2 regions of the Pseudarthrobacter sp. NIBRBAC000502771 genome follow, and region 2 is predicted to be linked to the other one. Evidence: predicted binding sites of a transcription regulator. Region 2 holds the regulator's gene; the other holds the start of a gene.
The links. The regulator LexA, encoded in region 2, represses DNA repair genes until DNA is damaged. The targets are predictions, from matches to a motif close to TCGAACANNTGTTCGA.

Region 1: a site for LexA is predicted at 2,542-2,557, ahead of NIBR502771_RS14225 (DUF6504 family protein). Genes of this name have one in related genera too.

What each region holds. Positions count from the first base shown of each region.
Region 1 is NZ_CP041187.1:3,029,280-3,033,690, forward strand. Features, by position in the region: gene NIBR502771_RS14195 (lipoate--protein ligase family protein) at 1-95, shown strand, start outside; gene NIBR502771_RS14200 (mycoredoxin) at 124-381, opposite strand; gene NIBR502771_RS14205 (SOS response-associated peptidase) at 534-1,277, shown strand; gene NIBR502771_RS14210 (VOC family protein) at 1,303-1,725, opposite strand; gene NIBR502771_RS14215 (chorismate mutase) at 1,745-2,065, shown strand; gene NIBR502771_RS14220 (hypothetical protein) at 2,072-2,461, opposite strand; gene NIBR502771_RS14225 (DUF6504 family protein) at 2,593-2,943, shown strand; gene NIBR502771_RS14230 (DNA polymerase III subunit alpha) at 2,955-4,411, shown strand, end outside.
Region 2 is NZ_CP041187.1:3,934,621-3,939,031, forward strand. Features, by position in the region: gene NIBR502771_RS18315 (histidinol-phosphate transaminase) at 1-899, opposite strand, end outside; gene NIBR502771_RS18320 (LysM peptidoglycan-binding domain-containing protein) at 961-1,311, opposite strand; gene lexA (transcriptional repressor LexA) at 1,669-2,403, shown strand; gene NIBR502771_RS18330 (ATP-dependent DNA helicase) at 2,451-4,411, opposite strand, start outside.

The DNA of each region.
Region 1 (4,411 bases), 910 kb from region 2:
GTTTGGACGTGGCCGCCGTTGAGCAGGCCCTCCTGGAAACGTATGCGGGCCATGCCACCCTGGAAACTGCTTCCTTCAGCAGCCTGGGGGCATGACCCGCATCAATTGGTGCGCGGCGGCCGGTCAGGCGGCCAGGCGGCTCTTGACCTCGGCGGCGGACGGGTTGGTGGCCGCGCTGCCGTCCGGGAAGAGGACCGTGGGGACGGTGCGGTTGCCGCCGTTCAGCTGCTCCACGAGTTCGGCAGTGCCGTCCACCTCTTCGATGTTGATTTCGGTGTAGCCGATCCCCTGGGCGTCCAGCTGCTTCTTGAGCCGGTTGCAGTAGCCGCACCACGTGGTGGAAAACATGGTGATGGTGCCGGATTCGGGAGTGAAGTCCACAGGGATCTCCTAAGTGTCGCTTGAAAAGGTTTCCTTACTGTCAACCGTAGCGCGGCGGCCGGTATTCCCGGGTGTCGAGCGGCTGCTGCCGTTCCCGGATGACAGTTTGTGGCGCGCGGTGGCAAGCTGGTGCCATGTGTGGACGCTACGTAATGGCACGCGCCGTGGGGGACCTCCTGGCCGAGTTCGACGCCGAACTCGAGGACGAGGTGAGCATCCCGCCGTCGTGGAATGTTGCACCCACCGATGCCGTCCCGATCGTGCTGGAGCGGCTGGTGGATGACAGTGCCGCGCCGCGCCAGGTGCGCCAGCTGCATGTGGCGCGCTGGGGCCTGGTTCCGTCCTGGGCCAAGGATCCAGGCATCGGCTCACGCATGATCAACGCCAGGAGTGAATCGGTGCTGGAGAAGCCTGCCTTCCGCAAGGCTGTGCAGTCCCGCCGCTGTGCCGTCCCGGCAGATGGCTACTACGAATGGAAGCAAGGCCCGGGGAAGTCGAAGCAGCCGTACTACGTGCATCCCGGTGGGGACCGTGGCCTGGCCTTCGCCGGCCTGTATGAGTGGTGGAAGGACCCGTCCGTACCGGAGGGGGAGCCGGGCCGCTGGCTGCTGTCCACCTCGATCCTGACGGCGGACACCCCTCCGCCCGGGGCGGAATCCACCATTTTCGGGAAGCTGACCGAACTCCACGACAGGGTGCCGCTGCCCATGGATAAGTCCACCATGGAAGCCTGGCTGGACCCGCAGGCGGATGATGCCGCCGCGCTGGTTGACCTGGTGCGGTCAGGGGTCAAGGACGCCGCTGCGGACTGGCGCGTGGAATCCGTAGGCAAGGACGTGGGCAACGTCCGGAACAACGGCCCGGAACTCATCCGCCCGGTGGAAGCTCTCTTCTAGCAGCCCGGCGCAGGGTGTACTGCCCTCAAACGGTGACCGTACCGGCGTCGTCCACCGTCCAGGTGGGGTTGTATGCCACTTCCCAGCGAAAACCGTCGGGATCGGCAAAGTACCCGGTATAGCCGCCCCAGGCCTTGGTGACGGGCTCGGCAATAATGGCGGCACCAGCGGCCGCGGCCTGTTCCATGACGCTGTCCACCTCTTCGGGGCTTCCCAGGTTGTGGCTCAGGGTAATGCAGGGGATCCCGTCCGGGCGGCCGGTCACGGCTTCGGCCTGCATCTGGCGGGCATCCCAGAGCGAAAGCACCAGCCCGTGGTTCACCTGGATGAACACCACTTCCCCGGCGACTTCGCGGTGGACCGGCCAGCCGAGGCCGTCAACGTAGAAAGCACGGGACTCCTCGACGCTGCGAACACCGAGGGAAATAAAGTCGACTCTGGGCTCCATGCTTCGATAGTGTCAGATGATGGCGACAATTCAAGGAAACGACCGGGATGCCCGCGCCGACAGGGAACAGCTCGCTGCGGTCCGGGTTGCCGTTGACGAAGTCGATGACCAGATCGTTACCCTGATCGCCCGCCGCGAGCGGCTGATCAGGATCGCCGGCACGCTGAAGGGCGATGACGCGGAAGTGCGTGCCCCCGGCCGCGTAGAGCGGATTATTGAACATGTGCGGTCCGCTGCGGAGAAAAAGGACATCGACCCGGACATCGTTGAAGCAACCTACCGGGCCATGATCTCCGCATTCATTGAACTTGAACTGCGGATCCACAAAGAAAACAGCTGAGGAAGGCTAAAGCGCTTCCTCCACCGGCACCCCGTGCTGGAACTCCCGCCCGTCCGCCTCGCTGAAGGCTGACAGGACATGCCCCTTCCCGAGGCCATTCAAGGCCGTCATGGGAAAGCTTCCGGTGATGCTGTTCTCCGAATGGGACACTCCGGAAAGATCGAAATCCTCCTCGATTCCCTGGTCCCGGTTGAACGAGTAGCAGGCTATGGCCTCCCCGTTCATGAACTCAATGCACAGCCGGCGCTGCGCTGAAAAATCGGGCGAGGCTCCCATCAAACCCACCACGTAGGCGCCCGAGCCCGGAATGGTGCCGTCGATATCGAACGTGGCAACCAGGGTGGAGTCCTGTGTCTTGATGCTGGCCTGCTTCAGGAGTGCGTCATCGGTACTCATGCCAACATCCTGCTCCCTGCCGCACGCCCCGTCCACCCCCGCCTATGTTTTGGTGAGAACCCGGCGTAGACTGAATTTATTCGAATACATGTTCGAATCACGTTGTGATGGGTTAGGTCCGGGAGGTGCGCATGGGCATGTTCAGCGAATCTGTTGACGTGGCGTGTGCCCCCACAGGTGAGCCGGAATCCTTGGTATGGGCAGGTGTGTCCTATACCGTCTGCGCAGAACCCGTCCGCTGGTACGAACGCCGGCAGTGGTGGGCTGAGGACAGCAGGGCTCCCCTGGGCAGCGGGCCCGGAGTGGTGGACCACGAAATCTGGCGGGTCCAGGTGCTGCCCGCCCGGGGTGCCGCCCGTTCCGCCGCGGCACAGGAACCGCCCGGGGCAGAAGTCCTGACCCTTGACCTTTCCCGCCATCTCCGCAGCAACCGGTGGCGGCTGGTGCGGATCCATGACGCCCTTCACCCCAAGACTGCCTGACCCGGAACACCATGAGCTTTACCCACCTGCGCGTTTCCACGGCATTCAGCGCCCATTACGGAGTTTCCTGGCCGAAGGAACTGGCCATGGCTGCCGCTGCCGATGGCGCCACGGCCCTCGCCTGCACCGACCGGGACGGCCTGTACGGCACCATCAAGCACCTCAAAGCCTGTATGGCGGCGGGCATCGACCCCATCGTAGGCGTGGACCTGGCGGTATTTGACGACGACGGCGATCACCGCACCCAGGTAGCAGGCAGGGTGGTGGTGCTGGCCAGGGGGCAGAACAACGGTGCCGGGTACCGCGCCTTGTGCCGGCTGGTTTCCGATGCGCACGCGAGGACCTCCGGGAAAGCCGGGGGAGCGGTACCCACCGCGGTGACCCGTGCCGAGCTGGCCTCCCGCACCCTCGACCCCCACACCCTCAAACCGGTGCTGACGGTGCTGATCGGCCCGGACTCGGACGTCGGCCGGGCCATGGGAGGCAGGCGCTACCTGCGTCCCAGGACCCTGTTCAAGCAATGGCTCGACGCAATGCCCGCCGGAACTGTGGTGGCGGAGATCGTCTCCCAACTCAGTGCGCCGGGCAGTCCTTTCAGCACGGCGCACGCTGTGCGCATGCTACGGCTCGCGGAGGAACACCATGTTCCGGCAGTCCTCACCAACGCCGTCCGGTATTGCGCAGCCGACGGTGCACCGACCGCGGATGTCCTTGACTCCGCGCGGACTTTGAAGTCCCTCCCGGAACTGGCAGGGGAGCCACTCCTGCAACCCACGGGCCAGGGATGGCTGAAATCAGCGGATCAAATGCTGGGCCTTGGTAAGGAAATCATCTCCGCCGCCGGTTATGGTGCCGCAGACCTCAAGCAGTTGATGGCGCAGACCGAGGCGCTCGCCGACCTCTGCCGGATCGACCCCGCCACTGATATGGGATGGAAACAGCCAGTGGTGCCGGAAGCTGCCGTCATCGGCATCAACCAGGATCCCCACACGGAGCTCCTCCAGCGCTGCCATGCCGGAATCGGCAGGCGGTTCCCGGGCATCGGCGGTACGGCGGAGCGGGACATGATGGCCCGTTTGGACCATGAACTGGGGATCATCCAGAACCTGGGCTTCTCCGCCTATTTCCTCACTGTTGCGGAGGTCTCCAGGATGATCCAGGACATGGGAGTCCGGGCGGCTGCCAGGGGATCGGGGGCATCAAGCCTGGTCAACTACCTGATCGACGTCAGCCATGTGAACCCCCTCCAGCATGACCTGATCTTTGAACGCTTCCTCTCCAACGACCGCGCCACCCTCCCGGACATTGACATCGACGTCGAAAGTGCAGAACGCCACAACGTCTACCACAGGATCTTCGAGCGCTTCGGCTCCGAGCGCGTAACCCTCATGAGCATGCAGAACGGATACCGGGCCCGTGGTGCAGTCCGCGACGCCGGGCTGGCACTGGGCATGGACGATGGCGAGGT
Region 2 (4,411 bases):
ATCCTGGTCAGCTCGGCCACGATGCGGTCCCTCTGCTTCTTGATGTCCTCGACGTCGGCCATCAGCGCTTCGCGGTGTTCGAGGGCCGCCAGGGCGGTGGCCTGGGTGATGGCGGAGAGGTGGTACGGCAGGCGCACGAGACGCAGGGCATCGGCGACCTCGGGGGCTGCGGCCATGTAACCGAGCCGTGCCCCCGCCAGGGCGAAGGCCTTGCTCATCGTGCGGGAGACGATCAGACGTTCACGGCCGGGCAGGAGTGTCAGTGCGCTCGGCGTTCCGTCGTGTGCGAACTCGTGGTACGCCTCGTCGACGATCACGATGGCCTGGCTGTCCGCGCCGGCGTCATAGACGGCTTCCACGACGTCCAGCCCAAGCCCGGTCCCGGTGGGATTGTTGGGCGAGCAGAGGAACACGATGTTGGGCTGGATTTCCTTAACCTGGCGGGCCGCGGACTCTGCGCTGAGGTCATAGCCTTCCGCGCGTTCCCCGGTGATGTACTGCGTGTCCGTTCCGCTGGCCAGCAACGGGTACATGGAGTACGTCGGCGGGAAGCCCAAGGCCGTGCGCCCTGGCCCGCCGAAGGCCTGGAGGATCTGTTGCAGGACCTCATTGGAGCCATTGGCTGCCCACAGGTTGGTTTCGTCGAGCCCATGCCCGAGATATTCCGCCAGGGCCTTCCGGAGCGCGGTGAACTCGCGGTCCGGGTAGCGGTTGAGGCCTGCGGCGGCTTCCGTAACGGCGGCGCTGATGGCGGCCCGCACATCGGCAGGAACCCCATGGGTGTTTTCGTTGACGTTCAGCAGGATGGGGACGTCCAGCTGGGGAGCCCCATAGGGAGTCAGTCCGCGAAGGTTGCTGCGGAGGGGAAGCCGGTTCAGACGTTCTAGCTGCTGGTTCACCTGAACAGTTTAGTTGCCGCGGCAACTACCGGAAAATGTGACGGTTCCCGCGGCTTCCCACTCAGTGGGTGGGAACGAACAGCTGCTGGCCTGGAAGGACGGTGCCGGCGTCAAGGTTGTTGAGCTGGACAATGTCCGCCACGACGTCGCGGGCGTCCCGGCCCGGCGCGACGGTACCGGCAATGGCCCACAACGACTGTCCGGGCTGCACCGTCACGGTAACGGTGGGTGTCACCGCGAGGTCCGCAACCGAATCCGAGGCCTTGGCCGGGGAATGGAAGAACCCGGCGAGTGACAGCAGGAGAACAGCGAGGACTACAAGCGGGACCCCAATCAGGACGATCCTCCCCCGGCGGGTGAGCCGCAGCGGTGCAGGCGATGGTGAAACCTGGTGAAGAGTTAAAGCTGACATGAACTAAGCCCTCCTGGACTTGCCGTGCTGCCCGGGTGTCCGCCCGCAACGCCCTTGCCGTTCCAAACCGCCGCCGGGCACATCTTCCGGCCGGGTATTCGAAGGAGGCATCTGCTGGTTAGAACACATATTCGAACTTTGCTGGTTAAGTTTTAGCACCTATCAACGAACATTGTCGAGACTCGCTAGAACAAATGTTTGAAAAACCACTATGGCTGGCCTAGTTTTGGAACCAAGAACAACCACTCCTGAAGTTGACCAGCAGGGTCTGACAATGACAGTGGGAGTCCTTCCACCGGCACGGCGGAAACAGCGCCCGGCGGAAGTTCCGGCGGCAAGCGAAAGGCAATGGCGAATATGGCAGCAGCAGCCGCCGGGGGCAGGACCGCCCCGCAATCCAAGAGGACCACCAAAGGGCTGACGCCCCGGCAGAAGAAGATCCTCGAGACCATCCAGCGCTCCGTTAACGAGAACGGGTATCCGCCGTCCATGCGGGAAATCGGCGACACGGTCGGCCTTGCAAGCCTGTCAAGCGTGACCCATCAGCTCTCGCAGCTGGAAAAGCTGGGCTATCTTCGGCGCGACCCCAAGCGGCCCCGTGCCATGGAAGTGTTGATGCCGCTGACGCTGGACGGCGGGGGAAAGAGTGCGGGCACGTCCCGTGCGCCCCAAGCCGCAGGGGACAGCGCCACCGTCACGGAGCTGCCTACTGCTCTGGATACGGCCATGGTTCCGCTGGTGGGCCGGATTGCCGCCGGCGGCCCCATCCTTGCCGAACAGCTCGTCGAAGATGTCATGCCGCTGCCCCGCCAGCTGGTTGGCCAGGGCGAACTTTTCATGCTGAAGGTGGCCGGCGATTCGATGGTGGATGCCGCCATTTGCGATGGTGACTGGGTGGTGGTGCGGCGCCAGGCTGACGCTGCCAACGGGGACATCGTCGCTGCACTGCTGGATGACGAGGCGACGGTCAAGACCTTCCGCCAGCGCGACGGCCACACCTGGCTGCTGCCGCAGAACACCCAGTACGAACCGATCCTGGGCGACCATGCCACCATCATGGGCAAGGTCGTCTCAGTCCTGCGTTCGCTCTAGCCTGCGCACGCCTGCCCGGCATCCGTGCAGGCGCTATCCGGCCGTTCTCAGGACGCGTCGGCGCCCAGCCTGGTGAGGGCTGCCAGCGCTTTGGCGCGGTCAGTGGTGGCCCAGAACGGCGGGAGGGCGCCGCGCAGGAATCCCGCATAGCGCTCGGTGGCCAGCCGCGAGTCCAGGACTGCCACCACTCCTTTGTCCCCGGTTGACCGGATCAGGCGGCCGGCCCCCTGGGCAAGCCGGATGGCAGCGTGGGTTGCCGAAACAGACATGAAACCGTTCCCGCCGGCCTGCGCCACGGCACGCGAACGCGCCGTCATGAGGGGGTCGTCCGGCCGCGGGAACGGGATGCGGTCAATCACTACCAGCCGGCAGGATCCACCGGGAACATCCACACCCTGCCACAGGGACATGGTTCCGAAGAGGCAGGTGTCCGGTTCGTCCGCGAATTGTTTGACCAGGGCGGTCATGGTCGACTCGCCCTGGCAGAGGACAGTCATGTTGAGCATCGGGCGGAGGGCATCGGCGGCTTCCTCGGCCGCCCGCCGCGAGGAGAACAGGCAAAGCGCTCCCCCGTTGGAGGCCTTGATGAGCGCTTCGAGTTCGGCCAGGGCTTCCGGTGAAACACCTCGGCCGGGCTTGGGCAGGTGGCCGGCAACGTAAAGGATGCCCTGTTTGGGGTAGTCGAAGGGCGAGCCAACATCCACGCCCGTCCAGCTGGGCGCTCCGTCACCGATCAGGCCCAGGCCTCCTGCGGCCGGTTCGAAGGCGGTACCGATCGCAAGGGTGGCAGAGGTCAGCACCACGGTGTGGCCGGCGAAGAGCCCCTCCCGCAGCCTCCCGGCGACGGACAGCGGCGCAATGTTGATCAGGACCGGCGCGCTGTCATCGGGCTGCGAATAGCCTTGGCCGGGATCGAAGGTGCTGGCGCGGGAGAACCACACCACTTCCCGGTTTTCCCGGGCAGCGATCAGCCGCTCGCACAGTTCCAGGATGAGCATCAGCCGGGAACGCGCCAGCTGCCGCCCGCCGTCGGCCGTGGTATTGCTGTCCCCTTTGGAATCGGACAACGCAGCCCTGCACGCTTCACGCAGCTGGTCCACGCAGTCAAGCTGTTCCTCGTTCAGTCCGTTGGGGAGAAGTCCGTTGGGCGCGCCCGCGAGGGCCATTTCCAAGTTGGCAGCTGCGGCGTTCAGGGCGTCAACGGTGATGGCGGTGTGTTTCCGTGCGCCGGAAGCGGCCGCGTGGACCATGGCCACGGACAGCTGCCCGGATACGGCTCCCGTCACACGGTCCTGCAGCTCATGCGCTTCGTCCACCACCACGACGTCGTATTCGGGCAGGACTGCCAGTCCTTCGAACGCGCTGACGGCCAGCATGGCGTGGTTGGTCACCACCACGTCAGCCTCGGCGGCATCCTGCCGGGCGAGCTCGCTGAAGCATTCAGCGGCCATCGGGCATTTCTGGGCGCCGAGGCATTCCATTGAGGTGACGGAAACCTGCCGCCATGCACGGTCCGTCACTCCAGGCAGCAGCTCGTCACGGTCGCCGGTGGCCGTCTTCTCCGCCCATTCGCGGAGCCGCACCACTTCCTTGCCCAGCTGTGACGACGGTCCGCCCACGGAGGCGGCGAAATGCGGAACGCTGGTGTCCTCCCCCAGGGAAAACAGCTGCCCTTCCGACGGTTCCTCGGAAGGGAACCCGCCTTCAAGCTTGTGGCGGCACACATAGTTGGACCTGCCCTTGACCAGTGCAACCTTGACCGGCCGGTCCAACGCCGGCGTGATGTTCTTCAGGAGCCGGGGCAGGTCCCTGCCGACAATCTGGGTCTGGAGCGCCAGGGTCGCCGTGGAGACCAGCGCAGGCTTGTTGCTTTCCAGGGCGTGGGCGATCAGCGGTATCAGGTAGGCCAGCGATTTGCCGGTGCCGGTACCTGCCTGGACCAACAGGTGGTTGCCGGTTTCGATGGCCCTGGCCACCTGGCGGGCCATTTCGTGTTGTCCGGTGCGGC